2 regions of the Paracoccus sp. SCN 68-21 genome follow, and region 2 is predicted to be linked to the other one. Evidence: riboswitches for the same ligand, from Rfam matches in the RefSeq annotation. Region 2 holds a riboswitch; the other holds the start of a gene.

Region 1 (18,314 bases), on a different contig from region 2:
GACGCGGTGGACGTTCACGGGTGCGGCGCACCACTGGTCCTCGCACTTCATGTGGGCGGCGATCTGCTCGGGCAGGACGGCGTCCCAGCCATTCTCCTCGGCGACGGCGCCGATATCGGCAAGGCCGGTCTCCTCGAACCATTCCTGGATCGCGGGGCCTTTCAGCTGGACGGCGGTGGGGGCGTTGCCGGACAGGACGCGGGCGCGAAGCGCGGTCATCGCGGCGTCACCGCCGCCGCCGGCCACGGGCATATCGGTCCAGGTGCCGCCTTCGGCTGCGAACTGCTCCTGCAGGACGGCGACCGAACGGGCCTCGCCGCCCGAGGTCCACCAGTGCATCACCTCGGCGGTGGGGTTGGCCATCGCGGGCGCAGCCATCATCACGGCGGTCGATGCCGCCAGAACGGATTTCAGGTTCATGGATCCTCCCAGATCTTTCCCGCGCGGATTCGCTGATCCGCGTGTTCCGCCATCATGCCTGAGCGCCAGCCATGCCCGCAACGCAGAGCCGCCATGCGCCAGGCAGATTTCGCGGCGTTATGTTACAAACTGTTACGAAACCCCCGCAGGCGGTGCTAGACCACCGAACCGGAGGACCGATCATGAGCCTGCACCGCCTTCTGCTGGTCGAGGATGATGCCGACATGGCCGCCATGCTGGCCGCCTATCTGCAGCGCAACGGCCTGCACGTGACCTGCGCCGACAGCCGCGCGACCGCGCTGGCCGCGCTGCGCGGCGGGCGGGTGGACCTGATCCTGCTGGACGTGTCCCTGGGCGATGACGACGGCGTGCAGATCTGCGCCGAGATCCGCGAGGCGCAGGACGTGCCCATCATCATGGTCAGCGCCCTGTCCGCCGACCATCAGCGCATGGCCGGATACGAGGTCGGGGCCGACGACTACATCGCCAAGCCCTTCAACCCCGACCTGCTGCTGGCCCGCATCCGGGCGGTGCTGCGCCGGGCGAACCGCGCGCCCAGCCTGTCGCACAGGCGGCGCGACAGCGTGCTGCGCTTTGCGGGCTGGCGATACGACGCGCGCCGCGACGAGGTGACCGCGCCCGGCGGCTGGCAGGTCAGCCTGTCCGCGCGCGAGACCGCGCTGCTGCGGGTGTTCCTGGCCAACCCGCTGATCCCCCTGACCCGCGATGAGATCGCCGCCGCCCTGGACGATGACGACGCCGCCGAGGGGCGCGCCATCGACGTGCTGGTCGGACGTCTGCGCCAGAAGACCGACCCCGCCCTGATCCGCACCGAACGGGGCCTGGGCTATGTGCTGTCGTCCGAGGTGGTGCGTGACGCTGACTGACCGCCTGTCGCTGCGGGTGGTGGCCAGCCTGTGGGTGGCGCTGGCGATGCTGGCGGGGGGCGGGGGGGTCTGGCTGTGGACCGCCAGCGACGCGGCCTGGCGGGCGCATCTGGACGGGGCCTATGTCGCGGGCCTTGCCCTGGCCGACAGCCTGGAATCGGGCAGCGCGTTGCCCCAAGGCCTGTCCCTGACCCAACTGCGCGCCGCCCCCGACCTGCCGCCGGGTTGGCGGCAGACGGTGATCACTCTGACCGGCGGCGGCCGCCCGGACCTGACGCAGGGCGCGCGTCTGTCGGTGCGCATCCAGTCGCCCGACCTGACCTATCCGGCGGCGGCGGTGCAATCGGTGGGGGGCGGCAGCCAGGCGGCGGGGCTGGCCTCGGTCACGCGGGCGCTGGCGCGGTTCTGCAGCGATCCGCGCCTGTTCGTGCAGCGCGACACCGGCCCCTGGATGCGCATCGACGGCGCGGCGGTCTGGGGCTGCGACGCGGCGCCCCCCGACCGGCGCCTGCTGGCCGGGGCGCTGGCGGTGGGGGCGCTGGCGCTGCTGCTGGGTTGGGTGGCCGAGGTGTCGGGCGCCTTCGTGGCCTTCGCGCGCGCCCTGGGCGATCACCGCGCCCGTAATGCCGCCCTGCCCGTCGGCGGCGTCGAGGAGCTGCGCCAGACCGCGCAGGCCGTGAACGCCTATGTCGCCCAGGACCGCGCCGCGCTGGAGAACCGCGCGCTGGTCCTGTCGGGGGTCAGCCATGATCTGGGCACCCCCGCCACCCGCCTGCGCCTGCGCAGCGCCATGATCGAGGACGCCTCCCTGCGCGAGCGGCTGGAGCGCGACATCGACGAGATGACCACCATGATCGACGGCGTGCTGACCTATACCCGCGCCGAGATCGGGGCCGAACCGTTCCGCCAGCTGTCCCTGACCTCGCTGGCCGAGGCAGTGGTGGCCGATTACCAGGACGTGGGCCTGCCCGTGACGCTGCGCCAGTCGCAGCCGGCCCCGGCCCGCGCGGGCACGCTGTTCTCGCGCACGGCCAGCCGCCCGACGCTGGACAGCCACGCCCTGCTGATGCGCGGCCAGCCCACGGCGCTGCGCCGCGCGCTGTCCAACCTGATCGACAACGCGCTGAAATACGGGCGCGAGGCCGTGGTCGTCACCGGTGGCGGCGCGGACGAGGCCTGGATCGGCGTCACCGATCGCGGATCGGTCCTGACCGAGGAGGACGTCGCCCGCCTAACCGGCGCCTTTCAGCGCGGAGAGAATGCGGGCACCGCCAGCGGTGTGGGACTGGGCCTGGCGATCGTCTCGACCATCGCCGCGCAGCATGGTGGGCGGCTGGAATTCCACCGCGCCTCTCCGGGGCTGGAGGCACGTCTGACCCTGGCGCGGCGGTGGGCGTGACGCAGCGTCCGGGAACCCTGATGGCAAAATCCGCGTTTTCCCGATGAATTCGCAAGAAAGGCTATCATCATGACCCGCGCAGATCCCATCATTCGCCTTGGCTTTGCCGGCGCGGTGGCGCTGCTGAGCGTCACGCCCGCTTTGTCCGCCAGCCCCGCCCAGCCCGTCCAGGGTTGGAGCGCCATGCAGGGCATCGCCCCCGCCACCCTGCTGGAGAAGATCCACACCCTGCCGGTGTCCGAACTGGCCATCGACGATCAGCCCTATTGCGCGTCCGACGCGGAAATCGCGGCCACCCTGCGCCATGATTTCGACGAACACCCCGTCGAGACCGCCGGCGCCCAAGGCACCGAGCTGTGGGGGTCGGACCAGCTGGGGACCTGGACGCTGGTCGCCCCGCGCGCCGATGAGACCAGCTGCATCATCGCCAGCGGCATCGGCTTCAGCGATGACCGCAGCACGCAGGCCTATTACACCGTGGCCGGGTTGTAATCAGCCCACCCGCCGCAGGAAGGCCCGCGTGCGGTCGTCCTGCGCCCGTCCGAACAGCTGTTCGGGCGGCCCCTGTTCGACGATGCGCCCCCCCTCCATAAACACGACCCGGTCGGCGATCTCGCGGGCGAACTGCATCTCGTGGGTGACGATCAGCATGGTCTGGCGCCCGTCCGCGATGCGGCGGATCAGGTCCAGAACCTCGCCCACCCATTCGGGGTCCAGCGCGCTGGTCGGCTCGTCGAACAGCATCAGATCGGCGTCCAGCGCCATCGCGCGCCCAATGCCCACGCGCTGCTGTTGCCCGCCCGACATGGCGGCGGGATAGCTGTCGCCGCGATCCGCCAGCCCGATCTGCGCCAGGATGTCGTCGGCCCGCGCATGGGCGCGATCAGCGGACCAGCCGCGCACAGTGGTCAGCCCTTCGGTGATGTTGGCACGCGCGGTCTTGTTGGCGAACAGGGCATAGTTCTGGAACACGAACCCCGTCCGCCGCCGCAGCGCCAGAATGTCGGCGCGGCTGGCACGGGCGGCATCCACTGTCACGTCGCCCATGCGGATCTGGCCCTGATCGGGCTGGTCCAGCCAGTTCAGGCAGCGCAGCAGCGTCGATTTGCCGGTGCCCGACGGCCCGATGATCGCCACGCGTTCGCCCGGCTCAAGGCACAGGTCGATGCCGTTCAGCACCGTGTTGGTGCCGAACCGCTTGACCAGTCCGGTGATCTCGATCTGACAGCTCATCGGGCGACCGCCTTTCCAAGGCTGGATTCCAGCCGGCGCTGGCCGACCGACAGGGTTTCGACGATGACCCAATAGAACAGCGCGACCACCAGGAACGCCTCCAGATACAGAAAGCTGCCGGCGGCCTCCTTCTGTGCGGCGCCCATCATCTCGGTCACGCCCAGGGTGAAGGCCAGCGAGGTGCTTTTGATCATGTCGATGAAATAGTTCATCAGCGTCGGCGCCGCCGTCCGCGCGGCCTGGGGCAGGATGATCCGGCGCAGCAGCTGGCCCTGGGTCATGCCGATGGATTGGGCGGCCTCCCATTGGCTGCGGTCGACGCCCAGGATGGCGCCGCGGATGCTCTCGGCCATATAGGCCGAGAAATGCAGCGTCAGGCCGATGATCGCCGCCGTCACCCCGTCGATGCCGGTCATGGCGGGCACCACCTGCGGCAGGCCGAAATAGAACAGGAACAGCTGCACCAGCAGGGGCGTGCCCCGGAAAAAGCTGATGAACACCGCCACGATGCGGTCCAGCACCGGCACGCGCAGCACCCGCACGATGGCCAGCGCCGCCGCCAGCGCCAGCGCCGCGATCATGGCGATGACCGCCATGAACAGCGTCAGCGGCACATAGTCCGCGATGACCGGGACCAGCTCCCACATATAGGCGGTGTCCAGGGGGCGCATTTACTCGGCCACGGGCTGCGTGACGTCGGCCTCCAGCCATTTCTGGGATATCTCGGCCAGGGTGCCGTTCTCCTTCAGCGTGGTGATGGCGGCGTCCACGCGGTCGCGCAGCGCCTGCCCGGCCTCGTCATTGCGGAAGGGCAGGGCATTGCGGATCTCCGAGAACGGCTCTCCGGCCAGCTCCAGCGGCAGCGGGCTCTGCGCGATCACCTGCGCGGATGACACGCGGTCCATCACGAACGCATCGACCCGGCCCAGGGCGGTGTCCTGTTCGATGTTGCTCTCATAGGTGCGGATGTCGATCTGATCCGCATTGGGCAGTTCGCGCAGCAGCTGTTCGAAATTCGACCCCAGGTTCACCGCGACCGTCTTGCCGTCCAGGCTTTCGGGGCCGGTGATGCCCGCCGCATTGCCTTCGCGGGTCACGATCTGCGCGCCGTCATAGACATAGGGCTGGGTGAAGGCAAAGGCCGCCTCGCGTTCGGGGGTGATGGTGATCTGGTTGGCGATGGTGTCGATGCGGTTCGATTCCAGCGCGCCGATCAGACCCGAAAAGGACATGGTGACGAATTCGACCTCGTTGCCGGTCTCGGCGGCGATGGCGTTCAGGAAATCGACCTCAAAGCCCTGCAGTGTGTCCGCGCGGGTGAAGGTGAAGGGGAAATAGCCGCCCGACATTCCGACCCGGATCGTGTCGGCGGCGGCGGGCAGGGCGGTGGTCAGCGCCAGAATGGCGGCCATGATGGGGGTGCGCATCGGAAAACTCCTTTGGTTCTTGGGCCTTACCTGCGATCGGCGCGCCCGGTCCGCAAGGCTGTGGCGGCAGAAAAGGACAATCATCGGCGCGGCCCCGCATCGCGAAGGACAGGCCGTCTGCCCAAACGGCCCGCCGCGAATGTTGTTCCGACCGCTTAGCGCGTCATCGCCTTGATCGCGCCGACATGGGCGGCGTCGGCGGCCAGCGCATCGGTGGCCAGCGCGCGGGCGGCATCGGCCAGCTCGGGCGCCGGGTGCAGGCGGTCGACCAGGCCCCAGGCCAGCGCCTCGGGGGCCTCGATCCGGGCGCCGCCCATCAGGATCATCCGCGCCCGCGCCGGTCCCACCAGCGCCACCAGCCGCCCCGGATCGCTGGCCTGCGGCAGAAAGCCAAGCCGCATCACCGGATAGAAGAACCGCGCCTCGGGCACCGCCAGGCGGATGTCGCAGGCCAGCGCCATGCCGAAGGCGCCGCCCGCCAGTGTGCCGTTCAGCGCCGCGATGGTCAGGCAGGGCAGGGCGGCCAGCGCGGCGGACAGATCCTCCCATTCGGGGGCGGTGGCCAGACCCGCGCGGGCCTCGTCCAGGTCGGCGCCTGCGGAAAAAATGCGCCCCGTGCCGGTCAGGATCAGCGCGCGCGCCCCGCTGCCGCGGGCGGCATCGACACCCGCGCGCAGGTCGCGCAGCATCGCGGCGGTCAGGGCGTTCGCCTTGTCGGGGCGGTCGATGGTCAACAGGGACAGGCCGTCCCGGTGCTGGCTGTGGATCACGACTTGTTCCCTTTCCCTTTCGGCGTCACTGTGTCAGAAATCCCGCCAATTTCAGGTTTGCGAAAGGTATCCGCCATGAACCGCCCCCTTGCAACCTCGGCCCTCGCGCTGATCCTGGCCGCTGGCCCCGTCCTTGCCGACGTCACCCCTGCCGAGGTCTGGCAGAACCTGCGCGACAGCTATGAGCAGATGGGCTATCAGGTCCAGGTCGGGTCGGAGGACGCCGCAGGCGACGCCCTGACCCTGACCGATGTGACGCTCAGTTCGGACGAGGCCGAGGCCGCCGAGTTCTCGTTCACCATGCCCCAGATCGCGCTGACCCCGGTGGGCGACGGCTCGGTCCGGTCGGTGATCGACGGCCAGATGACCTTGGTGATGCGCGATGCCGGCCCCGAGGGAGAGCCGATGGGCTTTGACATGACCCTGGACGCGCCGGGCAACGAGACGATCTCGTCGGGCACCCCCGACGACATGCGCCACAGCTTTGTCATGCCAACCATGGCCCTGTCCGGCCGCGCGCTGGACAGCGAGAACGACGCGCCCCTGACCGCGACCCTGACCGGGGTCGAGGGCGTCCAGACGATGACGCGGGCCGCCGATGGCAGCGGCGCGCAGACCTATGAGGGCCGCGCCGACAGCATGGAGATGTCGCTGACCGCCAGCGGCCCCGCGCTGGACGCCCCCGAAGGGTCGGAGGCCACCGACGATTTCGCCGCGACCTTCACCATCAACGACCTGACCATGAGCGGCGACGGCACCACCCCCGCCGGAGAGGTCAATTTCGGCAGCCAGCCGACCCAGGCCCTGCAGGCCGGGTTCGCGGGTCAGGGCACCTTGGGCATGGGCGCGACCACGGGCACCTTCAGCGCCAGCGCGCTGCGCGCCGACGGCCCCGACCAGGAGACCAGCGGCAGCTTCGAGGCCGCAAGCGGCACGCTGGCCGTGTCCATGAGCGCCGAGGGTCTGTCCTATGAGGGCGGCCTGACCGACATGGCGGTCAACCTGACCTCGTCCGACATGCTCTTCCCCATCGCCTATGCGGCGGCCGAGAACCGGTTCCGCCTGGCCATGCCGGTCGTGGCGTCCGAGGCGGAGCAGCCCTTTGCGCTGACCTATCTGTTGGACGGGCTGACGCTGGATGACGCGATCTGGCAGGCGATGGACCCCGAGGCGACCCTGCCCCGCGACCCCGCCCGCCTGTCCATTGACCTTGAGGGGCTGGCGGTGCTGACCGGCAACTTCATGGACCCCGACGCCGCCGTCCCCGCCGAGGACGAGATGCCCTTCCTGCCGCGCAGCCTGTCGATCCGCGATTTCTCGATGTCGGCGGTGGGGGCCGAGGCCGATGTGTCGGGCGAGCTGACCTTTGGCGATGACCCGACCCAGCCCATCGGCACGCTGTCGGGCACCTTCTCGGGGGTGAACACCTTCCTGGACCGCCTGGTCGCCATGGGCGTCGTCCCGGCCGAACAGCTGATGGGCCCGCGCATGATGATGGCCATGTTCGCCCGCCCCGTCGACGGCGCCGAGGACCAGCTGCAGACCGAGATCGAGTTCCGCGAGGGCGGGTCGATCTTTGCCAACGGCCAGCAGATTCAGTGACCTCCGACGCCTGACATCGGGCCGGGGCATGCGTCCCGGCCCCTTCCCTTGCCGCAAGAGAGACCCATGACCGCTGCCACCGACGACCCCCTCCGCCTGAAACGTCTGGCCGAGGCGCTGATCGACGCCGCCCGCCGGGCCGGGGCCGACCAGGCCGATGCGCTGGCGGTGGACGGTCGCTCGGTCAGCATCGACGTGCGCGCGCGCGGTCTGGAACAGGCCGAACGCGCCGAGGGGATCGAGATCGGCCTGCGCGTGCTGATCGGCGGGCGTCAGGCGGCGGTCTCCTCCTCCGATCACGGCGATCAGGCCATCGCCCAGATGGCCTCGCGCGCCGTCGCCATGGCGCGCGAGGCCCCGGTGGACGACCATCTGGGCCTGGCCGATCCGTCCCAGCTGGCGCAGGCCCGCGACGCGCGCGGTCTGGACATCACCGAGGACGCGCCCGAGCCGGACCCCGCGCATCTGCAGGACATGGCCCTGCGCGCCGAGGCCGCCGCCCTGTCCGTCCAGGGCATCACCCAGGTCGAGGCCGCGAATGCCGCCTATGGCCATCGGCGGATGTGGCTGGCGGCGACGAACGGGTTCTCGGGCGGCTACGGGCGCACCACCCATGCGCTGTCGGTCGTGGCCATCACGGGCGAAGGCCTGCGGATGGAACGCGACTATGCCGGCGAATCGCGGGTCCATGCCGCCGACCTGCCCACCCCTGAGGAGATCGGCCTGCTGGCCGCGGAACGCACCCTGGCGCGGGCCGGCGCGAAAAAGCCGCCGACCGGGGCCTTTCCGATCCTGTTCGACCGGCGCGTCTCGGCCTCGCTGATCGGGCATCTGCTGGCGGCGGTGAACGGCAGCGCCATCGCGCGGGGTGCCAGCTGGCTGCGCCGCGATCTGGGCGAGCCGGTCCTGCCCCCCGGCATGGATCTGGTCGAGGACCCGCTGCGGCCCCGCTATCCCTCGTCGCGGCCCTTTGACGCCGAGGGGCTGGCCACGCGCCGCCGCCTGATCGTGGCCGATGGCGTGCTGCAGGGCTGGACGCTGGATCTGGCCACCGCGCGCAAGCTGGGCATGGACAGCACCGCATCGGCCTCGCGCGGCCTGGCCTCCAGCCCGCAGCCGGGCCACAGCAACGTCATCCTGACGCCGGGCACGGCCAGCCGCGACGACCTGATCGCGCGGATGGGGACCGGGCTGGTGGTGACCTCGATGCTGGGCGCCTCGGTCAACGGGACGACGGGCGATTATTCGCGCGGCGCGGCGGGGTTCTGGGTGCAGGATGGGCGGATCGCCTGGCCGGTCAACGAATGCACCATCGCGGGCAACCTGCGCCAGATGCTGATGACGCTGGTGGCGGCGGATGACGCCCTGCCCTGGCGCGGCCATGAGGTGCCCAGCCTGCTGGTCCAGGGCATGACCGTTGCAGGGGCCTGAGTCGTTGCAGGGCGCGCAGGCCGATCTGGACCTGCTGACCGCCGCGGCGCGCGGGGCGGGTCAGATCGCGCTGCGATACTGGCGGCGCGATCCGCAGGTCTGGGACAAGGCCGATGACGCGGGCCCCGTGACCGAGGCCGATCTGGCCGTGAACGACGCCCTGCAGGCGCATCTGATGGGCGCGCGCCCCGCCTATGGTTGGCTGTCCGAGGAATCCGAGGCCGATCCGTCGCGCCAGGATGCGCAGCACTGCTTTATCATCGACCCGATCGACGGCACCCGCGCCTTCATCGACGGGCAGGAGGGGTTCGCCCATTCGCTGGCCGTCGCCCGCGACGGCCGCATCGTCGCGGCGGTGGTGCATCTGCCGGTGCCCGATCTGACCTATGCCGCCCATGCGGACGGTCCGGCCGCGCTGAATGGCCAGCCCATCGCCCCCACCGATGCCGGGATCGAGGGCGCCCGCGTCCTGACCTATCGCGCCATCGCCGATTCGCCCGATTGGCGCGACGGCATGCCGGGGTTCCGGCGCGAGTTCCGGTCATCGCTGGCCTGGCGCCTGTGCCTGGCGGCCGAGGGGCGGTTCGACGCCGCCCTGTCGCTGCGCGCGGCCTGGGAATGGGATATCGCGGCGGGCGCCCTGATCGCGGAACGCGCGGGCGCGCGGGTGACCGACCGGCGCGGCCAGCCGATGCGGTTCAACAGCACGCGCGCGCAGGTGGACGGCCTGATCGTGGCGGGCCAACGGCTGCACGGGCAGCTGCTGGCGGCGCTGGTCTGACCCTCAGGCGATGCCGTAGCGGGCGCGGGCCTCGGCAAAGGAGATCAGCTTGCCCTGGGGGTCGTCCCACAGGTGCAGGCGCACCGCCGACAGGCTTTCGCGGATGGTCAGGCGCTGTGCCTCGGCCAGCTCGCGGTGGTCGCGGATGACCTCGCCCAAGCGGTAAAAGGGGATGCGCGAATACAGGTGATGGACGTGGTGGATGCCGATATTGCCGGTCAGCCAGCGCAGCGGCTGCGGCAGCACATAGTGAGAGCTGCCCTCCAGCGCCGCATCGTGGATCTGCCAATCCTCGGCGCGCGACCAGTGGGTCTCCTCGAACTGGTGCTGGACATAGAACAGCCAGACGCCGATGGTCGCGGCCACCACCACGGTCGGCAGGAACACCACCAGCACCGGCAGCCAGCCCCCCGCCCACACGATCAGCGCGACCAGCACCGCGATGGCGGCATTGGTGCCCATCGCCGACATCCAGTACTGCCGCTGGCCCATCAGGCCCAGGGGCAGGCGGTTCTGCAGGATGAACAGATAGCTGGGGCCCAGCACGAACAGCACCATCGGATGGCGGTACAGCCGGTACATGAACCGCCCGAACCCGCTGCGTGCCCGGTATTCGTCGATGGTCAGCGTCATCACGTCGCCGATGCCGCGCTGATCCAGATTGCCGTGATAGGCGTGATGGATCGCGTGGGTGCGTTTCCACACCGCATAGGGGGTCAGGGTCAGCACGCCCAGGCTGCGCCCGACCCAATCCTGCGCGCGGCGGTTCTTGAGGAACGAGCCGTGCCCGCAATCATGCTGAATGATGAAGATGCGGACCAGGAACAGCCCGTTCGCCGCCGCCAGAATCAGCGCCAGCCAGGCGCTGACCGACAGCGCGGCCCAGGCCAGCGCCCAGACCGCCATCAGCGGCAGCAGCGTCACGGCCAGTTCGAACAGGCTGCGCGGGGTCGAGGGGTCGCGATAGCGCGCCAGCGTGGTCAGCCATTCGCGGGCGCTGCGGGGGGATAGAGGTTGGTCGAGCATCAAGGCCTGTCGTTCTGCGTCCAGCCGTGCCGGCGCCTGTCGGGAGCCGGCGGGCGTGCGGGGCCGGTGAGGCACCACGGCGCCAACGGCCTTGTGGGTGCGGTTGCAGTTAAGGCCGTGCGCGCGGTTTTTCAACAGATATGATGCCGCAGTCACGGGGTTTTGCCCCCGTCAGCCCGCGATCCACGGCCACAGCAACCGCAGGGCGATGGCCCACATGACCAGCGCCACCGCCAGCTCCAGCCGCCGCCACGCCGCCGGGCGGGCAAAGACCGGCCGCAGCCATGCCGCGCCATAACCCAGGCTGAAAAAGAACAGCAGCGACCCGGTCATGGCGCCCGCGGCAAAAGCCACTTCGCGCCCTGGAAACTGGGTCGAGATGGCGCCCAGCAGCACCACCGTGTCCAGGTAGACATGCGGGTTCAGCCAGGTGATGGCCAGACAGGCCAGCAGCACCCGCCCCAGCCCCTGCGACCCGCCCGGCGCGGCCTGCAGCGCGTCCTGCGCGGTCAGGGCCGCGCGCAGGCTGCGCGCCCCGTACCAGATCAGGAAGGCCGCCCCCGCCAGCCGCATCACCGGGTCCAGCCAGGGCATCCGCGCCATCAGCACCCCGGCCCCCGCCACCCCCGCCGCGATCAGCACCGCATCCGAGATCGCGCAGGTCAGGCACACCGCCAGCACATGCCGCCCGCGCAGCCCCTGACGCAGGACAAAAGCGTTCTGCGCGCCGATCGCCAGAATCAGGCCAAGTCCGGTCATCAGGCCGGTCAGAAAGACGGTCATGGAGGCTCTCCGCTGCGATGCCCCGCCCTAGCGCGCCGGGGCCGATGAGGCAAACCGTAGCGGCCGGGGGGTGGCGCTGGACGGCAGGCCGGTGGGCAGATCGGCCACAGCGCAGGGGGGCGTGACATCAAGGCTCTTGCATGTGTCGGGGGGGCGGGCGCACAATTCGACCATGTTCAGGGGTGCGGGCCACGGCGCAAGGTCGCGGGTCGCCCGGACCCGGAACGCCCGTCCCGAACCGGCCACGCCCCGGCGCGTGCCTTTGCCGTGAAAGGCACCCGATGTTCGACAATGCCGACGCGATCCTGCTGGCCCGCATTCAGTTCGCCTTCACGGTCAGCTTCCACTTTCTGTTTCCCGCCTTCACCATCGGCCTGGCCAGCTTTCTGGCGGTTCTGAACGGGCTGTGGCTGTGGACCAAGGACAGCAAGTATCTGGATCTGTTCCGATACTGGGTCAAGATCTTTGCCCTGGCCTTTGCGATGGGCGTCGTGTCGGGCATCGTGATGTCCTATCAGTTCGGCACCAACTGGTCGGTCTTTTCCGACAAGGCGGGACCGGTCATCGGCGGACCCATGGCCTATGAGGTGCTGTCGGCGTTTTTCCTGGAGGCCGGGTTCCTGGGCATCATGCTCTTCGGCCGCGAGCGCGTGGGGCCGACGCTGCACATGGTGGCCTGCGCGGCAGTGGCCCTGGGCACGGCCTTTTCGGCCTTCTGGATCCTGTCGGTGAACAGCTGGATGCATACCCCGGCCGGGTTCGAGATCGACGCCGCCACGGGTCAGTTCCTGCCCACCGATTTCTGGCAGGTCATCTTCAACCCATCCTTTCCCTATCGCCTGATGCACACGGTCACGGCGGCCTATCTGACCACGGCCTTCATCGTCGGGGGCGTCGCCGCCCTGCACCTGCTGCGCCACCGGCATCGCCGCGACCGCGTCAGCCCGGCCACGCGCACCATGTTCAGCATGGCGATGTGGATGGCCGCGATCTTTGCCCCGGTCCAGATCGTGCTGGGCGATTTCCACGGCATCAACACGCTGGAACATCAGCCTGCCAAGGTCATGGCCATGGAGGGCCATTTCGAAAGCCACGAGGCAGGCGCGCCGCTGTATCTGTTCGGCATCCCCAACCAGGAGGAGCAGCGCCTGGACTATGCCGTCGGCATCCCCAAGCTGTCCTCGCTGATCCTCAAGCACGACCTGAACGCGCCGCTGGCGGGCCTGGACACCATCCCACGCGAGGATCAGCCCCCCGTGGCCATCGTCTTCTGGTCGTTCCGCATCATGGTGGCCCTGGGGTTCGCGATGCTGGGCATCGGGCTGTGGTCGCTCTGGGCGCGCTGGCGGGGCGTGCTGCATGACAGCCCGATGCTGCACCGCGCGGCGCTGGCCATGGCGCCGTCGGGCCTGATCGCCGTGCTGGCGGGCTGGGTCACGACCGAGGTCGGGCGCCAACCCTTTACCGTCTATGGCTATCTGCGCACCGCCGACAGCGCCGCGCCGCTGGATGCGGCGGCGGTAGGGGCATCTCTGATCGCCTTTATCGTCGTTTATTTTGCGGTCTTTGGGGCGGGGACATACTATATCCTGCGTCTGATGAACCGCGCCCCCAGCAGCAATGAGCCGCGCCTGAAGGACGATCTGGACAGCCCGATCCGCACGGCGGGCACCACGCCCGCCCAGCAGCACCCGACCCGCCGCATCCAACCCGGAGAGTGACCATGCCCATTGCCGAAGGCGTTTCGCTGGATCTGACCGTCATCTGGGCCTTCATCATCGCCTTTGCGGTGCTGGTCTATGTGATGCTGGACGGGTTCGACCTGGGGTTGGGCATGCTGTTCGCGGTCGAACCCGAAGGCCATGACCGCGACGTCATGATGAACTCGGTCGCGCCGGTCTGGGACGGCAACGAGACCTGGCTGGTGCTGGGCGGGGGCGGGCTGTTCGCGGCCTTTCCGCTGGCCTATGCGCTGATCCTGCCCGCGCTGTATGCGCCGATCATGGCGATGCTGCTGGCGCTGATCTTTCGCGGGGTCGCGTTCGAATTCCGCTGGCGGACGACGCGCTGGCGCAAGGTCTGGGACGTGGCCTTCATCGGCGGATCGGCGATGGCGGCGCTGGCGCAGGGGATCACTCTGGGCGGGCTGCTGCAGGGCATCGACATCGACAAGGCCGCGCGACAGTATTCGGGCGGCTGGTGGGACTGGCTGACGCCCTTCACGCTGATGGTGGGCGTCGCGGTCATGGTCGGCTATGCCCTGCTGGGCGCGACCTGGCTGGTGATGAAGACCGAAGGCCCGCTGCAGGACCGGATGCGCAAGCGGGCCTGGGTCCTGGGCGTCGCGACGGTCGTGTTCATGGGCGTGGTCAGCCTGTGGACGCCGTTCCTGCAGGACGGCTATTACAGCCGCTGGTTCGGGGGCTGGAACATCATCCTGGCGGCGGGCGTCGGGGCGGCGGTGCTGGCCCTGGCCTTTGGCATGTTCCGCACGCTGATGGTCAATCACCACGACTACTGGCCGTTCCTGTTCGCCCTGGGCATGTTCATCCTGGGCTTTGCGGGGCTGGGATTCTCGATGTTCCCCTATATCGTCCCCGTCCAGGTCACCATCTGGGAGGCCGCCGCCCCCGAGAACAGCCAGATCTTCATGCTGGTCGGCGCCTCGGTGCTGATCCCGGTGATCCTGGCCTATACCGCCTATTCCTATTGGGTGTTCCGCGGCAAGATCGACCCGAACGAGGGGTATCACTGATGCCCGCACCCCTGCGCAAGCTGGGCTGGTTCGTGGGATTGTGGCTGGCCAGCGTCGCGGTCATCGGCACGGTGGCCTTCCTGATCCGGCTGTGGATCGTCTGATCCGCGCTTGACGCGCCCCGCCCCGCGCGCCATTCAGGCGGCGATGGTTTCCGGCGGGCCAAGGTTCCTGCCGGATGAAAAGGGAACGCGGTGAGGTGTAGCCATCAGGCGCCGAACCCGCGACTGCCCCCGCAACTGTAAGCGGCTAGGCTGTTCCGACGATGCCACTGTCCCCTTGGGGGGCGGGAAGGCCGGAACAGCCCGCGATCCGCCAGTCAGGAGACCTGCCATCATCGACACTTCAACCGGGCGGGGTGCCCTGGGGACGTGCGATGTCGTGGCCCCCGGGTCCTTGCGCGCGGTTTTCCGGCCCCTGTCCCCGTTCTTCGGGAAGGAAGACGGATGACACGGCTTATTTCGGTCGCAGCCCTGCTGCTGGCCCCCCTGATGGCGCAGGCCGCGCCGACCCAATACCCGCTGACCTTGGACAATTGCGGCTGGCCGCTGACCTTTGACGGCCCGCCCGACAACGTGGTCTCCATCGGGCAATCCACGACCGAGATCCTCTATGCGCTGGAGGCGCAGGACCGCATGGCGGGCACCGCGCTGTGGTTCAACGAGGTGCTGCCCGCCTATGCCGAGGTGAACGAGGGGGTCGAGCGCATCGCCGACAACATGCCCGGATTCGAGGCTGTGGTGAACAAGCGCCCCGGTTTCGTGCCGACGATGTTCGACTGGATGATCGGCGCGCAGGGCGTGGTGGGCACGCGCGAGCAATTCGCCGATCTGGGCATTCCCGCCTATGTCATGCCGACCGATTGCGCGCAGAAGAACAACACGGTCGGCGCCGACGGCACCCGCCTGGCCGACTTCGACATCGCCACCCTGTACCAAAGCATCGACGAGATCGCGGCCATCATGGACCTGTCCGACCGGGGCGACGCCCTGATCGCCGACCTGCGCGCCCGAGAGGCGGCGGCGGTCGATCGTGCGCAGGCCCTGGACCTGCCCGATGCCTCGGCGGTGGTGTGGTTTTCATCGGCGCATCTGGAGGTCGATCCCTATGTCGCGGGCGGGCGGGGCATCCCGGCTTGGATGCTGCGCGCCTTGGGGCTGCGCAATGTCGTGACCTCGGACGAGGAATGGCCAACCGTGGGCTGGGAAACCATCGCCCGCGCCGACCCCTCGGTCATCGTGATCGCGCGGATGGACCGCCGCCGCTTTCCCGCCGATGACCACGAGGCCAAGCTGGAGTTCCTGGCCCGCGACCCCGTCACCAGCCAGATGACCGCCGTGCGCGAAGGCCGCATCATCATCCTGGACGCCGAGGCAATGCATGCCGGCATCCGCATGATCGACGGGCTGGAGGCGCTGACCGACGCCATGGCGGACCTGCCGCGATGAGCGTGGCCACGGCCAGCCCGCCCCTGACCCGTCAGGGGCTGCGTGCCGCCCGGCAGGCGGCCTGGGTCGCGGCGGTGCTGGCCGCGGCCCTGCTGGCCGGGATCTGCATCGGCGAGACCCCGATTTCGGTGACGACCGTCCTGCAGGTACTGGCCAACCGGTTGTGGGGCGCCGATCACGCACTGGACGCGATCGAGGCGGGGATCATCTGGTCCTATCGCCTGCCGCGCACGCTGGTCGCGGGGGCCTGCGGGGCGGGGCTGGCGATCTGCGGGCTGGTCCTGCAATCGCTGCTGCGCAACGCGCTGGCGGACCCTTGGCTGCTGGGCATCTCGGCGGGGGCCTCGACCGGGGCGGTGCTGGTGACGGTGGCGGGTGTGGGCGGTGGCATGGTCGCCATGTCGGGCGGTGCGCTGATGGGCGCGCTGACCGCCTTCGCGCTGGTCGCGGGGCTGGCGCGGCTGTCGGGCGGCGGTCCGGGCGCGCGCGGCGCGGGTCAGATCGTGCTGGCGGGCATCGCCGGATCGCAGCTGTTCAATGCGCTGACCTCCTTCGTGATCGCGAAATCGGCCAGCGCGGAACAGGCGCGCGGGCTGATGTTCTGGCTGCTGGGCAACCTGTCGGGCGTGCGCTGGCCCGATGTGCATCTGGCCGTGCCCGCCGCGCTGATCGCGCTGGTGGTGGTGGCGGCCCATGCGCGCAGCCTGGACGCATTCGCCTTTGGCGCGGAATCGGCGGCCTCTCTGGGGGTGCCGGTGCGGCGGGTTCAGGTGGTGCTGATCGGTGCCGCGGCGATGGCGGCCGCCGTGATGGTGTCGATCACCGGGGCCATCGGTTTCGTGGGGCTGGTGGTGCCCCATGCCGCGCGGCTGCTGGTCGGCGTGCGGCACGGCCGGCTGGTGCCGGCATCCGCGCTGATCGGGGCGGTGTTCCTGATCGGGGCCGATATCCTGTCGCGGGTGCTGATCCCGGGGCAGGTCCTGCCCATCGGCGTCGTGACCGCGCTGGTCGGCGCGCCGATCTTTGCGGTGATCCTGATCCGCCACCGGGGGGCGTCGTGATGCTGTCGGGGCAGGATCTGACCCTGCGCCGCGGCGGCGCGCGCATCGTCGACGGCGTGACCCTGGCGGTGCAGGAGGGCGAGGTTCTGGGCCTGATCGGCCCCAACGGGTCGGGCAAATCGACGCTGATGCGGCTGCTGGCCGGGCTGCTGCGCCCCGACCGGGGGCAGGTCACGCTGGAGGGCCAGCCGCTGGCGGCCCTTGGGCCGCGCGGGGTGGCGCGCCGCCTGGCCTTTGTCGCGCAATTCTCGGAGACGGCACAGCGCCTGACCGTCCGCGACGCGGTCGAGCTGGGCCGCACCCCCTGGCTGGACGCGCGCGCCCCCTGGTCGCCCCAGGACGAGGCGCATGTCACCCACGCCCTGTCCCTGCTGGACATGGCGGGGTTCGAGGCCCGCGATTGGGCCTCTCTGTCGGGCGGTGAGCGTCAGCGCGTCCATATCGCCCGCGCGCTGGCCCAGACCCCGCGCATCCTGATGCTGGACGAGCCGACGAACCATCTGGACATCCGCCACCAGCTGCAGGTGCTGGAACTGGTGGCGCGCCTGCCGCTGACCGTGGTGATGGCGCTGCACGACCTGAACCAGGCGATGCGCTGCGACCGGCTGGCGGTGATGCAGGCGGGGCGGCTGGTGGCGCTTGGCCCGCCTGCGCAGGTGCTGGACGATGCGCTGCTGCGCGACGTCTTTGGTGTGCGGGCGCAGCGGCTGACCGACCCCGATGACGGCAGCGCGATCCTGCGGTTTCAGCCCAGATAGGCGCGCAGCCCCGGTGGCGGATTGTCCAGCAGAGGCCCGGTCGGGCGCGGCGGGTGGACGCGCCCCCCCTCGACCAGCAGGGTGTCGGGGGCAAAGGCGCGGGCATCGGCGGGGTCATGGGTGACCATCAGCACGGTGGTGTCGGCGGCGATCTGCGCCAACAGGGCCAGCATCTCGGCCTTGAGCGCGGGGCCAAGCGCCGCGAAGGGTTCGTCCAGCAGCAGCAGGGGGCGTGCCCGCAGCAGCACGCGGGCCAGCGCCACGCGGCTTTGCTGGCCACCTGACAGGGCATCGGGGCGACGCTCGCCCATGCCGGACAGGCCGACCTGGTCCAGTACCTGGGCCACGCGGGCCTGCTGCGCGCGGTTCAGCCGCAGGTCCGGGCGCAGGCCCATCCCTATATTTTGTTTTACGCTCAGATGCGGAAACAAATTGTTGTGCTGAAACAGGATCGAGACGGGGCGTTTTCCAGGCGGCATCGCGGTGATGTCCTGCCCCTCCCACAGCAGGCGTCCTTGGGTCGGGGCCAGAAA
Region 2 (12,696 bases):
GAAGCGGGCGGCGGGCGGCCTGCCCTCCACCCGGCTGTGCAATCTGGTGGCGCTGCGGCACCCGGTCTCGGTCGATACCTATGTCGAACAGACGCTGTCGGGGGCACGCGGCATCCTGATCCGCATCATCGGCGGAGAGGCCTATTGGCCCTATGGCCTGGCATCCGTGCAGGATCTGGCGCGGCGGCAGGGCATCGCGCTGGCGGTTCTGCCCGCGGACGGGCGCGACGATGCGCGGCTGGATCAGATGTCCACCGTGCCCGCATCGGTGCTGCGCGTGCTGCGGCGGCATTGCGAACAGGGCGGCGCGGTGGCGGCGCAGGCGGCGCTGGCGCAGCTGGCCATAGCGGCGGGCCTGGACGCGGCGCCGGTGCCTGGCATCAAAACGCTGCCGCAGATGGGGTTCTATGACCCGGATCACGGCGTCATCGCCGATCCGGGGGCGCCACACGCGCTGGTGACCTTCTATCGCAGCTGGCTGGCGGCGGCGGACATGGCGGCGATCGACGCGCTGATCCGGGCGCTGCGGGCGCGGGGCATCGCGGCGGTGGGGGCTTTTGCGCCCTCGCTCAAGACCGCGGGGCTGGCCGATTGGCTGCACGCGGCGCTGCCGCAGCCGCCCGCGATGGTGGTGAATGCCACCGCCTTTTCGGCGGGAACCGAGGCGCCCTTTGCCCACTTCCCCGGCCCGGTCTTTCAGGTGGCGTTGTCCACCAACCGCCGCCGGGACTGGGCCGGGGCGGAACGCGGGCTGTCGCCGTCGGACCTGGCCATGAACGTGGTCCTGCCCGAGGTGGACGGCCGCATCTTTGCAGGCCTGATCAGCTTCAAGTCGCCTGCCCCGCGCGACCCTGACCTGCAATATTCGCGCTTTGCCCACCGCCCCGACCCGGCGCTGGTCGCGGCGGCGGTGGATCGCATCGTGGCCTGGGGCGCGCTGGCGCAGGGGGCGGGCCGCGTGGCGATGGTGCTGTCCACCTATCCGGGGCGCGACTGGCAGCAGGCCCATGCCGTGGGGCTGGACGCGCCGGCCTCCGCGCAGGCCGTTGGGGCGATGCTGGGCGCCGAGTTGCCCGCGATGCCGGACGGGACCGTGGCTTGGCCGCTGGACGACTATCGTGCCGCCCTGGCCCGCCTGCCGCAGGTCCTGCAGGACAATCTGCACGCGGCCTGGGGGCCGCCCGAGACCGACCCCGATTGCCGCGACGGCGCCTTTCACCTGCGCGCCAGCCTGCACGGGCCGGTGATCCTGGCGCTGCAGCCCGAGCGCAGCCACCGCGCGGGGCGCGAGGACAGCTATCACGACCTGACCCGCGTGCCGCGCCATGCCTATGTGGCCTTCTATCTGTGGCTGGCGCAGCAAGGCGCGCAGGCGCTGATCCATATGGGCGCGCATGGCACGCTGGAATGGCTGCCGGGCAAGGCGGTGGCGCTGTCGGGCGACTGCTGGCCCGCGGCGCTGCTGGGCGCGATGCCGGTGATCTATCCCTTCATCGTCAACGATCCGGGCGAGGCCGCGCAGGCCAAGCGCCGCATCGGGGCCGTGACCCTGGGCCATATGCCGCCGCCCATGCGGGAGGCCGCCCTGCCCCCCGGCATGGCGGGGCTGGAGCGGTCCTTGGACGAATATTCCACCGCCGACGGGCTGGACCCCGCCCGCCGCGACCGCCTGATCGCCGCGATCCGCGACGAGGCGCGTGCCCTGGGGGTCGAGGCCGATCTGGGCATCCCGTCTGATGCCAGCGCCGCCGAGGCGATCACCCGCATCGACCGCTTTGTCTGCGACATCAAGGAAAGCCAGTACGGAGAGGGGCTGCATGTCTGGGGCAGCGGCGCCTGCGGTCAGGCCGAACGGGACGGGCTCATGGCCGCCCTGGCCGGGCGCTTTGTGCCGCCGGGGCCGTCCGGGTCGCCCAATCGGGGGCGGTCGGACGTCATGCCCACGGGGCGCAACCTGTTCAGCGTGGACCCGCGCGCCGTGCCCACGCCATCCGCCCATGCGCAGGGGGTGAAACTGGCCGAGGAGCTGCTGCGCCGCCACCTGCAGGATCACGGCGACTGGCCGCGCGGGCTGGTCGTGGACCTCTGGGGCAGCGCGACCATGCGCACCGCGGGCGAGGAATTCGCCATGGCCCTGCATCTGGCCGGGCTGAAGCCGGTCTGGGATGCGGGGTCGGGCCGCGTGTCGGGGGTCGAGGTCGTGCCGCTGGCGCTGCTGGGCCGACCGCGGATCGACGTGACGCTGCGGGTCTCGGGCCTGTTCCGCGACGTGTTCCCGGTGCTGGCCCAGCTGTTTCAGACCGGGGCCGCGACGCTGGCCGCACGCGACGAGGCCCCCGACCAGAACCCCTATGCCGGGGGCGCGCGGGTGTTCGGCCCGCAGCCCGGCCAGTACGGGCTGGGCATGGGCACCGCGCCCGACACCTTCACCGATGAGGCGCGTGCGGCGGCGGGCGAGGCGTGGATTGCGGCCTCCAGCTGGGCGATCGGCGCGGATGGCACCAGCCACGAGGCCCGCGACGCGCTGGAGGCGCGGCTGACCCGCGCCGACAGCTTTGTCCACGCGCAGGACCTGCCCGAGACGGACCTGCTGCTGGCTGCCGATTATGCCGCGCATGAGGGGGGCTTCGCCGCCGCCATGGCGCGGATCGGGGCCGCGGCACCCGCGCTGTACCACCTGGACGCGACGCAGCCCGACCGCCCCCGCGCCCGCACCCTGACCGAGGAGATCGCCCGCACCACCCGCGCCCGCGCCGCCGACCCGGCCTGGGCCGATGCGATGACCGCGCATGGATACCGGGGCGCAGCCGAGATCGCCGCCACGCTGGACCACATGGCGGCCTTTGCGCATCTGGCGGGGGCGGTACCCGCGCATCTGTTCGACCTGTATCACGACGCGACCCTGGGCCGCCCCGAGATCGTCGATTTCATGCAGGGCGCGAACCCCGAGGCGCTGGCCGCCATGCGCGACCTGTTCCAGCGGCTGCACGATGCGGGGCTGTGGGTCACGCGGCGCAACTCGATCGCGGCGGGGCTGTCGTGATCCGCGGCTGGTGCCCCGGCGCGCTGCGCCCGATGGAATCGGGCGACGGATGGGTGGTGCGCATCCGCCCTCCCGGCGGGCGGCTGAGCCATGCGCAGGCCCAGGCCATCGCCGATGCCGCCGAGGCCCATGGCAACGGCGTGATCGAACTGACGGGCCGCGCCAACCTGCAGCTGCGTGGCGTGACGCCCGCGACCCACGCGCCTCTGATCGCCGCGCTGCGCCAGCACGGCCTGATCGACGCGGACACAGCGACCGAACAGCGGCGCAACATCATCGTCACGCCCTTTGCGGCGGCGCAAACCGATGCGCTAGCGGCCGAACTGGCCACTACCTTGGCCGAAAGCGGCCTGCCCCTGCCCGCCAAGTTCGGCTTTGCCGTCGATACCGGCCCCGCGCCCGTCCTGACCCGCGATCCGGCCGATATCCGCATCGAACGCGGCCCCGGCGGCCTGATCCTGCGCGCCGACGGCATGGCGCAGGGCGCTGCCTTTGGCGGCCATGACCAGGCGATCGCGCTGGCCCGCTGGTTCCTGGATCAGGGCGGCGCACCGCAGGGCCGGGGGCGCATGGCCGCGCTGATCGCGGGCGGCGCGTGCCCCCCCGGCGCGACGCTGGCGGCCACGGACGGCGAGCCCGCGCAGACCCCCGGACGGGTGCCGCAGGGCATGCTCGTCGGGCTAGAATTCGGGCAGATCCCACCCGACACGCTGCGGCGGCTGGCCCGGCTGGCGCCTCTGCGCCTGACGCCGTGGCGGATGCTGCTGGCCCAGGGGGCGCGCGCCCTGCCCGCGCTGGACGGGCTGATCGCGGACCCCGCCGACCCGCGGCTGCGCCTGCGCGCCTGCCCCGGCGCGCCCGCCTGTCCGCAGGGGCATGGCCCGACCCGTGACGTCGCGCGCAGCCTGGCCACCCTTGTTCCCGACGGAGCGATCCTGCATGTCAGCGGTTGCGCCAAGGGCTGCGGCTGGCCCCGCGCGGCGGACGTGACGCTGACCGCGACGCCCGCCGGGTTCGACCTGATCCGGCACGGTCGCGCCCATGACGTGGCCGCCCTGCGCGGCCTGCACCCCGATCAACTGCCAAAGGTTCTGTGATGCCCCATGACTATGAAAAGGACGGCGCCGCCATCTATCGCCAGTCCTTTGCCACCATCCGGGCCGAGGCCGATCTGGCGCGTTTCGACACCGATGAGGAACCCGTCGTCGTCCGCATGATCCATGCCGCGGGACTGGTGGGCCTGGAGCGCGACGTGGCCTTCACCCCCGGCATGGCGACCGCGGCCCGCGCGGCTCTGGCCGCAGGTGCGCCGATCCTGTGCGACGCGCGCATGGTCAGCGAAGGCATCACCCGCCCGCGCCTGCCCGCCGACAACGCCGTCATCTGCACCCTGAACGATCCGCGCGTGCCCGACATGGCGCGCGACATGGGCAACACCCGCAGCGCCACCGCGCTGGAGCTGTGGCGCCCCTTCCTGGAGGGCGCGGTCGTGGCCATCGGCAACGCGCCCACCGCGCTGTTCCACCTGCTGAACATGCTGGAGGACCCCGCCTGCCCCCGCCCCGCCGCGATCATCGGCTGTCCCGTGGGGTTTGTCGGCGCGGCGGAATCGAAAGACGCGCTGATGGCCGCGCCCCCGGTGCCGTCGGTCATCGTGCGGGGCCGCCTTGGCGGGTCGGCCATCACCGTCGCCGCGATCAACGCGCTGGCCAGCCGGAGGGAATGATGGGACGCATCATCTGCGCAGGGCTGGGGCCGGGCGATCCGGACCTGATCTCGGTCCGGGCCGACAGGGCGGTGCGCGGCGCGCGCCACGTCGCCTATTTCCGCAAGCCCGGCAGGCCCGGTCAGGCGCGCCGCATCGTCCAGGGCATGCTGGCGCCGGATGCGGTCGAATACCCGATGGAATACCCGGTCACGACCGAAATTCCCTTTGACCACCCTGATTACAACGACGCGCTGGCGGGGTTCTATGACCTCTGGGCCGCGCGGCTGGCGCAGCTGGCGCAGACCGAGGATGTGGTCGTCCTGTGCGAGGGCGATCCGTTCCTTTACGGCAGCTTCATGCATCTGCAGATCCGTTTGCAGGGGCTGGCCCAGGTCGAGGTGATCCCCGGCATTCCCGGCATGGTCGGCTGCTGGAACGCGCTTGGTCAGCCGATGACTTGGGGCGACGATGTGCTGACCGTGCTGATGGGCACCCTGCCCGAATCGGAGCTGATCCGCCACATGCAGGGCAGCGACGCGCTGGTGGTGATGAAGACCGGCCGCAACCTGCCCAAGCTGCGCCGCGCCTTGGCGGCATCCGGTCGTCTGGCCGACGCCTGGCTGATCGAGCGCGGTACCATGCCCGGCCAGCGCATCGCGCCCCTGGCGGATGTGGCCGACGACGATTGCCCCTATTTCGCGATCCTGCTGGTGCATGGGCACGGGCGGCGCCCCATGGCGCGGGTGGCGGAATGAGCGGCTGGATCACCGTCGCGGGGCTGGGGCCGGGGTCCGACGCCATGGTGACGCCCGAAGTCGCCGCCGCGCTGGAACAGGCGACCGACGTGATCGGATACATCCCCTATGTCGCCCGCGTGGCCGCGCGCCCCGGCCTGACCCTGCATGCCAGCGACAACCGGGTGGAGCTGGACCGCGCCCGCCACGCGCTGTCGCTGGCCGCAGGCGGTGCGCGGGTGGTGATCGTGTCCTCGGGCGATCCGGGGGTGTTCGCCATGGCCTCGGCCCTGTTCGAGGCGCTGGAGGAGGCCGGGGGCGATCCCGACATCCGCATCCTGCCGGGCATCACCGCGATGCTGGCGGCCGCGGCGCGGGCCGGCGCGCCCCTGGGCCATGATTTCTGCGCGATCAACCTGTCGGACAACCTCAAACCCATCGCGCTGATCGAACACCGCTTGCGCCACGCGGCGCGGGGCGATTTCGCGATGGCCTTCTACAACCCGCGCTCGGCCAGCAGGCCGCAGGGATTCGCCCGCGTGCTGGAGGTCCTGCGCGAGGAATGCGAACCCGGCCGCCTGCTGATCTTTGCCCGCGCCGTCAGCACCCCGGACGAGGCCTTGCGCGTCGTCACGCTGGCGGAGGCCACCCCCGACATGGCCGACATGCGCACCGTGGTGCTGGTCGGAAACGCGGCCACGCGGCGGGTGGGCCGGTGGGTCTATACCCCGCGCGGGGCGGTCTGATGCAGCCAGTCCAGCGCCTGCTCTGGTGCGGGAACCTGGGGCCTGTCGGGGGCCGGGGGCCGGTCGATCATGATCACGCGGATGCCCAGATCGCGCGCGGCCTGCAGCTTGGCGCTGGCCCCCGCGCCGCCGCTGTTCTTGGCGACCAGATGGGTGATGCCATGCGCCGCCATCAGCGCCCGGTCGCCCGCGACATCGAAAGGGCCCCGGGCAATCACCACCTCCGCGTGCGGCAGGGGGGCCACGTCGGGCGCATCGACCAACCGCAGCAGCCAGCGATGCGGCAGGGCGGCAAAGGGGGCCAGGGTCTGCTTGCCGATGGCCAGGAACACCCGCGTGGGCGTGACGGGCAACGCCGTGACCGCGCCCGCGATATCCGCCACCTGCGTCCAGCCGGGACCGGCCTGCCAGGCCGGGCGGCGCAGCATCAGCATGGGCACCCCCGCCGCATGGCAGGCGGCATCCGCATTGCGGCTGATCTGGGCGGCAAAGGGATGGGTCGCGTCGATCAGATGGGTGATCCGCTGGTCGCGCAGGTATCGGCCCAGCCCATCGGCGCCCCCGAACCCGCCCACCCGCATGGGCAGCGGCTGCGCCAAAGGTGCCGCCGTGCGCCCGGCATAGGAGAACACCGCATCGACCCCCGCCCCCGCCAGAATGGCGGCCATGCGGCTGGCCTCGGTCGTGCCCCCCAGCAGCAGGACGCGCATCATGTCTGACCCCTGGCTGACGATCATCGGCATGGGCGAGGATGGACCGGCGGGCCTGCCGGATGCAAGCCGTGCCGCGCTGGACGCGGCCCAGGTCGTCTTTGGCGCGCCCCGTCTGCTGGACCTGGCCGGGGTGGCCGGGCAGCCATGGCCGGTGCCCTTCGATCTGGCGCCTCTGCTGGCGCGGCGGGGCGCGCGCGTGGCGGCGCTGGTGTCGGGCGATCCGTTCTGGTGCGGCGCGGGTGGCAGCATCGCGGCCGTGCTGGAGCCGCACGAATGGCGCGCCCTGCCCGCCCCCGGCGTGCTGTCGCTGGCAGCCGCACGCCTTGGCTGGCGGCTTGAGGCGGTGGTGACCCTGGGCCTGCACGCGGCCCCCCTGTCGCGCCTGCGCCCGCATCTGGCGCGCGGCTGCCGCATAATCGCGACCCTGCGCGACGGCGACGCGCCCGCCGCCCTGGCCGCATGGCTGGTGGACCAGGGCGCCGGGGCTGCGCGGCTGACGGTGCTGGAGCGTCTTGGCGGGCCGCAGGAGCGTGTCCGCCAGACCCGCGCCGATGCCTTTGCGCTGGATTGCGCGGCACCCGTGGCGGTGGCCATCGACGGGGCGGATCTGCCGCGCGGCTTTGGCCTGTCCTCGGTGCCGGGCCGCCCCGAGGACAGCTTTGCCCATGACGGACAGATCACCAAGTCGCCCATCCGCGCCCTGACGCTGGCCGCCTTGGCTCCGCGCGCAGGCGAGATGCTGTGGGATATCGGCGGCGGCTCGGGCTCGGTCGCGGTGGAATGGGCGCTGGCCGGGGGGCGCGCCGTGACGGTAGAGCCGCGCGCCGACCGCATCGCCACCATCCGCGCGAATATCGACGCCTTCGGGCTGGGCGGCCGCGTCACCGCGATCCACGGCGCGGCCCCTGGCGCGCTGCCGCAGGGCAGCCCCGATGCGATCTTTGTCGGCGGCGGGGCGGATGCGGCGCTGATCGCGCATCTGTGGGACCGGCTGACCCCCGGCACGCGTCTGGTCGCCAATGCCGTGACGCTGGAGACCGAGGCCCTGCTGGCCGACTGTCACGCCCGCCATGGCGGCCGCCTGCTGCGCATCGACATCGCCGAGGCCGCCCCCTTGGGCCGGATGCGCGGCTGGACCGCCGCCCGCCCCATCGTGCAATGGAGCGTGACATGCGCATCGCCGGAATAGGCTGTCGTCCCGGCACGCCGCTGGCGGACCTGTCCGCCGCGCTGCAGGCCGCGGGTGGCGCGGATGCGCTGGCGACGATCCCCGATCGTGCCCCCGAAATCCGGCCCTTGGCCGATGCCCTGTCCCTGCCCCTGCATCTGGTGCAGGTCGCGGGCATCGCCACCCCCACGCAATCGCCGCGCATCCTGGCGCTGCACGCCACCGGGTCGGTGGCCGAGGCCGCCGCCATCGCGGCTGGCGGCCGCCTGACCCATCCGCGCCGGACCTTCGGCCCCATCACCATCGCCATCGCAGAGGTTCCATGACCGTCCATTTCATCGGCGCAGGCCCCGGCGCGCCCGACCTGATCACCCTGCGCGGCCGCGACCTGATCGCGGCCTGCCCGGTCTGCCTCTATGCGGGGTCGCTGGTGCCTGCGGCCCTGCTGTCCCATTGCCCGCCCGGCGCGCGCATCGTGAACACCGCCCCCCTGTCGCTGGACCAGATCATTGAGGAAATCGCCGCTGCCGATGCGGCAGGCCATGACGTCGCGCGGCTGCATTCGGGCGACCTGTCGGTCTGGTCCGCGATGGGCGAGCAGATCCGCCGGTTGCGGGCGCTGGACATCCCCTTCGACGTGACGCCGGGCGTGCCCAGCTTTGCCGCCGCCGCTGCCGCGCTGCAGACGGAACTAACCCTGCCCGGCCTGGCGCAATCGGTCGTGCTGACCCGCACGCCGGGGCGCGCCTCCTCGATGCCGGAAGGCGAGACGCTGGCCGCATTTGCCGCGACTGGGGCGACGCTTGCGATCCATCTGTCGATCCACGCGCTGGAGCAGGTTGTGGCCGATCTGACGCCGCATTACGGCCCCGACTGTCCGGTGGCTATCGTCTGGCGGGCCAGTTGGCCGGACCAGCGGGTGATCCGCGCGACCCTGGCCACGGTGGACGCGCAGGGCATCGACCGCACCGCGCTGATCCTGGTCGGCCCGGCGCTGGCGGCTGAGGGGTTCGACGACAGCCGCCTTTATGCGGGCGATTACGACCGACGCTATCGCCCGGTCGGTGACGCGCCGAGGTTCCCGGAATGACGCCGGGCCTGATGATATCCGCCCCCGCATCCGGCACGGGCAAGACGATGCTGATGCTGGGCCTGCTGACCGCGCTGCGCAGGCGCGGGCTGGCGGTGCAGCCCTTCAAGTCGGGGCCGGATTACATCGATCCGGGGTTCCATCTGGCGGCCTCGGGGCGCGCCAGCTTCAACCTGGATGCCTGGGCGATGGAGCCGGGGCGCCTGGCCGCCCATGTCACCGGACAGGACGATGCCGACCTGGTCCTGGCCGAGGGGTCGATGGGCCTGTTCGACGGCGTGGCGACAGCGGGAGAGACCGGCATCGGCTCTAGCGCGGAAATCGCGATGATGATGGGCTGGCCCGTGGTGCTGATCCTGGATGTCAGCGGGCAGGCGCAATCGGCGGCGGCGACCGCGCGGGGCTTTGCCACGCTGCGGCCCGATCTGCCGTTCGCGGGGGTGGTGCTGAACCGCGTGGCCTCCCCGCGCCACGACCGGCTGATCCGCGAGGGGATGACCCAGGCCGGCATCCGCGTGCTGGGCAGCCTGCCGCGACAGGGCAACATCGTGCTGCCCGAGCGTCATCTGGGCCTGATCCAGGCCGAGGAGACGGCGGGGCTTCAGGCCATCCTGGACCATGCGGGCGATTTCATCGCAGCGCATTGCGATCTGGATGCGATCATCGCCGCCGCCGCGCATCGCGCCCTGCCCGACGCGCCCGCGCCACGTCCGCTGACGCCGCCCGGGGGCCGCATCGCGCTGGCCCGCGACGCGGCGTTCAGCTTTGTCTATCCGCATGTGCTGGAGGCGTGGCGGCGGGCGGGGGCTGTGATCCTGCCGTTTTCGCCGCTGGCCGATGAGGGGCCGGATGACAGCGCCGATTGCTGCTGGCTGCCAGGCGGATACCCGGAGCTGCACGCGCCCCGGCTGGCCGCCTGCGACGGGTTCCGCACGGCCATGCACCGCTTTGCGGCGACGCGGCCGGTGCATGGGGAATGCGGCGGCTACATGGCGCTTGGGGCAGGTCTGGTGGACGCCGATGGCGTACGCCACCAGATGTTGGGCCTTCTGGGACTGGAGACCAGCTATGCCAAACGCCGCATGCACCTGGGATACCGCCGCGCCGAGCCACTGACCGCCCTGCCGGGGCTGGGGCGGGTGGCGCTGCGCGGGCATGAATTTCACTATGCCTCGATCCTGTCGCAGCCCGATGCGGCGCTGGCCCGCGTGACCGATGCGACCGGGGCCGAGGTCGCGGAAACCGGCAGCCACCGGGGCACCGTCACGGGCAGCTTCTTTCACCTGATCGCGCCCGCCGCGACTTGACGAGGGCACGGCGATCACGTCTAGGTGAGGGCCTGCATGGTGCCCATCAGGCGTGAAACGCCGGGCTTCATCGGGAACGGGGAAGGGTGGACCCAATCGCGGCACCCGAAGCCTCGGCCGCCCCCGCGACTGTATGCGGAGAGCGCGCGTCACCAACGCCACTGGAGCGATCCGGGAAGGCTGACGCCGCGCCCTGACCCGCAAGCCAGGAGACCGGCCATGTCAGCCAACCATCCCGCCGTCGGGTGTGACGGCCACAGGAGTGTGACATGCATATCGAAGAAGGCGTCGTTAACGGCGCGAAACTGATCTTGGGATACGCTACCGCCGCCACGGCGGGGCTGTATTCGCTGAAGCTGGCCGTGGATGCGGTGCGGGCGCAGGGGGCCGCGTCGCTGGCCGCCCGCGCAGGGCTGGCCACGGCCGCGACCTTCGTGTTCTTTCAGGTGCTGCCGACCTGGCCCGTCGGCGTGTCCGAGGTGCATCTGATCCTGGGATCGACGCTGTTTCTGCTGTTCGGGGCGGCGCCTGCGGCCATCGGGCTGGCGATGGGGCTGCTGATCCAGGGGCTGTTCTTTGCGCCCTTCGATCTGCCGCAATACGGGATGAACGTCACGACGCTGCTGGTGCCCCTGTTCGCGGTCGCGGCGCTGGCGCGGCGGGTGATCGCGCCGGGCACAGCCTATGTGGACCTGCGCTATGGTCAGGCGCTGGCGCTGTCGGCGGCCTATCAGGGCGGCATCGTGACCTGGGTCGCGTTCTGGGCCTTCTACGGCCAGGGGGTCGAGGCCACGGCGGGCGTGCTGTCCTTTGGCGCGGCCTATCTGCTGGTCCTGGCGCTGGAGCCTGTGGTCGATCTGGCTGTGCTGGCGGGCGCCAAGGCCGCGCGCGGACTGCGGGGCAGCGGGCTGGTCACACAGCGCCTTTACGCATGATCGATCTGGTGCTGATCGGGGCGGGCACGGGCCATCCCGACCACCTGACCCTGCAGGGCGTCCGCGCCCTGCAAGAGGCTGATCTTGTTCTGATTCCCCGCAAGGGCGCGGGCAAGGAGGATCTGGCGCATCTGCGTCTGGCGATGCTGGCGCGGCTCCGGCCGGACGGCGCCGTGGTCGAGGTCGACCTGCCGGTGCGGGATCCGGACCTGCCCTATCTGCAAGGGGTCGAGGCCTGGCACGACGCCATCGCGCAGGCCTGGGCGCAGGCGGTCGACCTGCCGCAGGGTGGGACCGTGGCGATGCTGGTCTGGGGCGACCCCTCGCTCTATGACAGCAGCCTGCGGATCGCGGCGCGGCTGGACTGGCGCGCGCGGGTCATTCCGGGGATCACGGCGATCCAAGCGCTGTGCGCGGCCCATGCCATCCCGTTGAATTCCCTGGGCAATGAGATTCTGATCACCACCGGTCGCCGCCTGCGCGAGAGCGGCTGGCCCCAGGGCTGCGACCGCGCGGTGGTGATGCTGGACGGCGCCTGTGCGTTCCAGACGCTGGCCCCCGAGGGGCTGTCGATCTGGTGGGGCGCCTATCTGGGCATGGTCGAGGAGCGGCTGGAGAGCGGCCCGCTTGCCGAGGCCGGGCCGCGGATCGTGGCGCTGCGGGCCGAGGCGCGGGCGGCGCATGGCTGGATCATGGATTGCTATCTGCTGGCCCGGAACGGCGCGCACTAACCCGTCACCGGGGGCGCACCGCGCAGACACAGGGCGTACACCGACAACGCACGGCCGCTTAAGGCGCCGTTAACGGTCGGGCGGCAGTCTGGCGGGCATCGATCCTGCGGAGGCACCATGTCCATCACCAAGGCCGAAGGCACCCGGCGCGCGAATTACCACTATATGGCCGACGCGATGCGGATGCTGGAATGGGACCTGCACAGCACCGTCATGGCGCGGATGCGTATCCCCGACGACTGGCACCGCATCGCGCAGGAGAAGGGCACGGCGCCCAAGACGCGCGTCACGCTGCGGCTGGATGCGGATGTGGTGGCGTTCTTTCGCTCGATGGGGCCGGACTGGCAGGTGCGGGTCAACCGGCTGATGGCGGCCTGGATGCATGCGCGGCTGGCGGGGCTGATCGAGGGGGCCGAGACGATGGATTACCTCAAGCGCCGCGAGGCCGAGGGTCTGGACGGCCCCCGCCCCGAATTCGGCGACCTGCAGCGCGCCGAGGACGCAGCCTGGGCCGAGATGGG

The links. Region 2 has a riboswitch for cobalamin ahead of ABS73_RS15930 (energy-coupling factor ABC transporter permease). Riboswitches for the same ligand answer to the same signal wherever they lie in the genome.
Region 1: it holds a riboswitch for cobalamin, as region 2 does, so the genes downstream of both, ABS73_RS08220 (ABC transporter substrate-binding protein) here and ABS73_RS15930 (energy-coupling factor ABC transporter permease) in region 2, are expected to answer to the same signal.

Annotation. Positions count from the first base shown of each region.
Region 1 covers NZ_MEES01000019.1:32,090-50,403, reverse strand. Annotated here, with positions in the region: gene ABS73_RS08300 (ABC transporter substrate-binding protein) at 1-420, opposite strand, end outside; gene ABS73_RS08295 (response regulator transcription factor) at 603-1,307, shown strand; gene ABS73_RS08290 (ATP-binding protein) at 1,294-2,706, shown strand; gene ABS73_RS08285 (hypothetical protein) at 2,776-3,198, shown strand; gene ABS73_RS08280 (amino acid ABC transporter ATP-binding protein) at 3,199-3,939, opposite strand; gene ABS73_RS08275 (amino acid ABC transporter permease) at 3,936-4,610, opposite strand; gene ABS73_RS08270 (amino acid ABC transporter substrate-binding protein) at 4,611-5,366, opposite strand; gene ABS73_RS08265 (enoyl-CoA hydratase/isomerase family protein) at 5,522-6,136, opposite strand; gene ABS73_RS08260 (DUF2125 domain-containing protein) at 6,212-7,738, shown strand; gene ABS73_RS08255 (TldD/PmbA family protein) at 7,805-9,169, shown strand; gene ABS73_RS08250 (3'(2'),5'-bisphosphate nucleotidase CysQ) at 9,156-9,950, shown strand; gene ABS73_RS08245 (fatty acid desaturase) at 9,954-10,976, opposite strand; gene ABS73_RS08240 (LysE/ArgO family amino acid transporter) at 11,148-11,759, opposite strand; gene ABS73_RS08235 (cytochrome ubiquinol oxidase subunit I) at 12,041-13,480, shown strand; gene cydB (cytochrome d ubiquinol oxidase subunit II) at 13,483-14,514, shown strand; gene ABS73_RS08225 (DUF2474 family protein) at 14,514-14,618, shown strand; cobalamin riboswitch at 14,646-14,864, shown strand; gene ABS73_RS08220 (ABC transporter substrate-binding protein) at 14,961-15,962, shown strand; gene ABS73_RS08215 (FecCD family ABC transporter permease) at 15,959-17,023, shown strand; gene ABS73_RS08210 (ABC transporter ATP-binding protein) at 17,020-17,781, shown strand; gene ABS73_RS08205 (thiamine ABC transporter ATP-binding protein) at 17,769-18,314, opposite strand, start outside.
Region 2 covers NZ_MEES01000073.1:7,036-19,731, forward strand. Annotated here, with positions in the region: gene cobN (cobaltochelatase subunit CobN) at 1-3,043, shown strand, start outside; gene cobG (precorrin-3B synthase) at 3,040-4,140, shown strand; gene ABS73_RS15890 (precorrin-8X methylmutase) at 4,140-4,769, shown strand; gene cobI (precorrin-2 C(20)-methyltransferase) at 4,769-5,506, shown strand; gene cobJ (precorrin-3B C(17)-methyltransferase) at 5,503-6,231, shown strand; gene ABS73_RS15905 (cobalt-precorrin-6A reductase) at 6,207-6,941, opposite strand; gene cbiE (precorrin-6y C5,15-methyltransferase (decarboxylating) subunit CbiE) at 6,943-8,133, shown strand; gene ABS73_RS15915 (cobalamin biosynthesis protein) at 8,115-8,438, shown strand; gene cobM (precorrin-4 C(11)-methyltransferase) at 8,435-9,202, shown strand; gene ABS73_RS15925 (cobyrinic acid a,c-diamide synthase CobB) at 9,199-10,509, shown strand; cobalamin riboswitch at 10,530-10,745, shown strand; gene ABS73_RS15930 (energy-coupling factor ABC transporter permease) at 10,779-11,444, shown strand; gene cobF (precorrin-6A synthase (deacetylating)) at 11,441-12,175, shown strand; gene ABS73_RS15940 (BrnA antitoxin family protein) at 12,293-12,696, shown strand, end outside.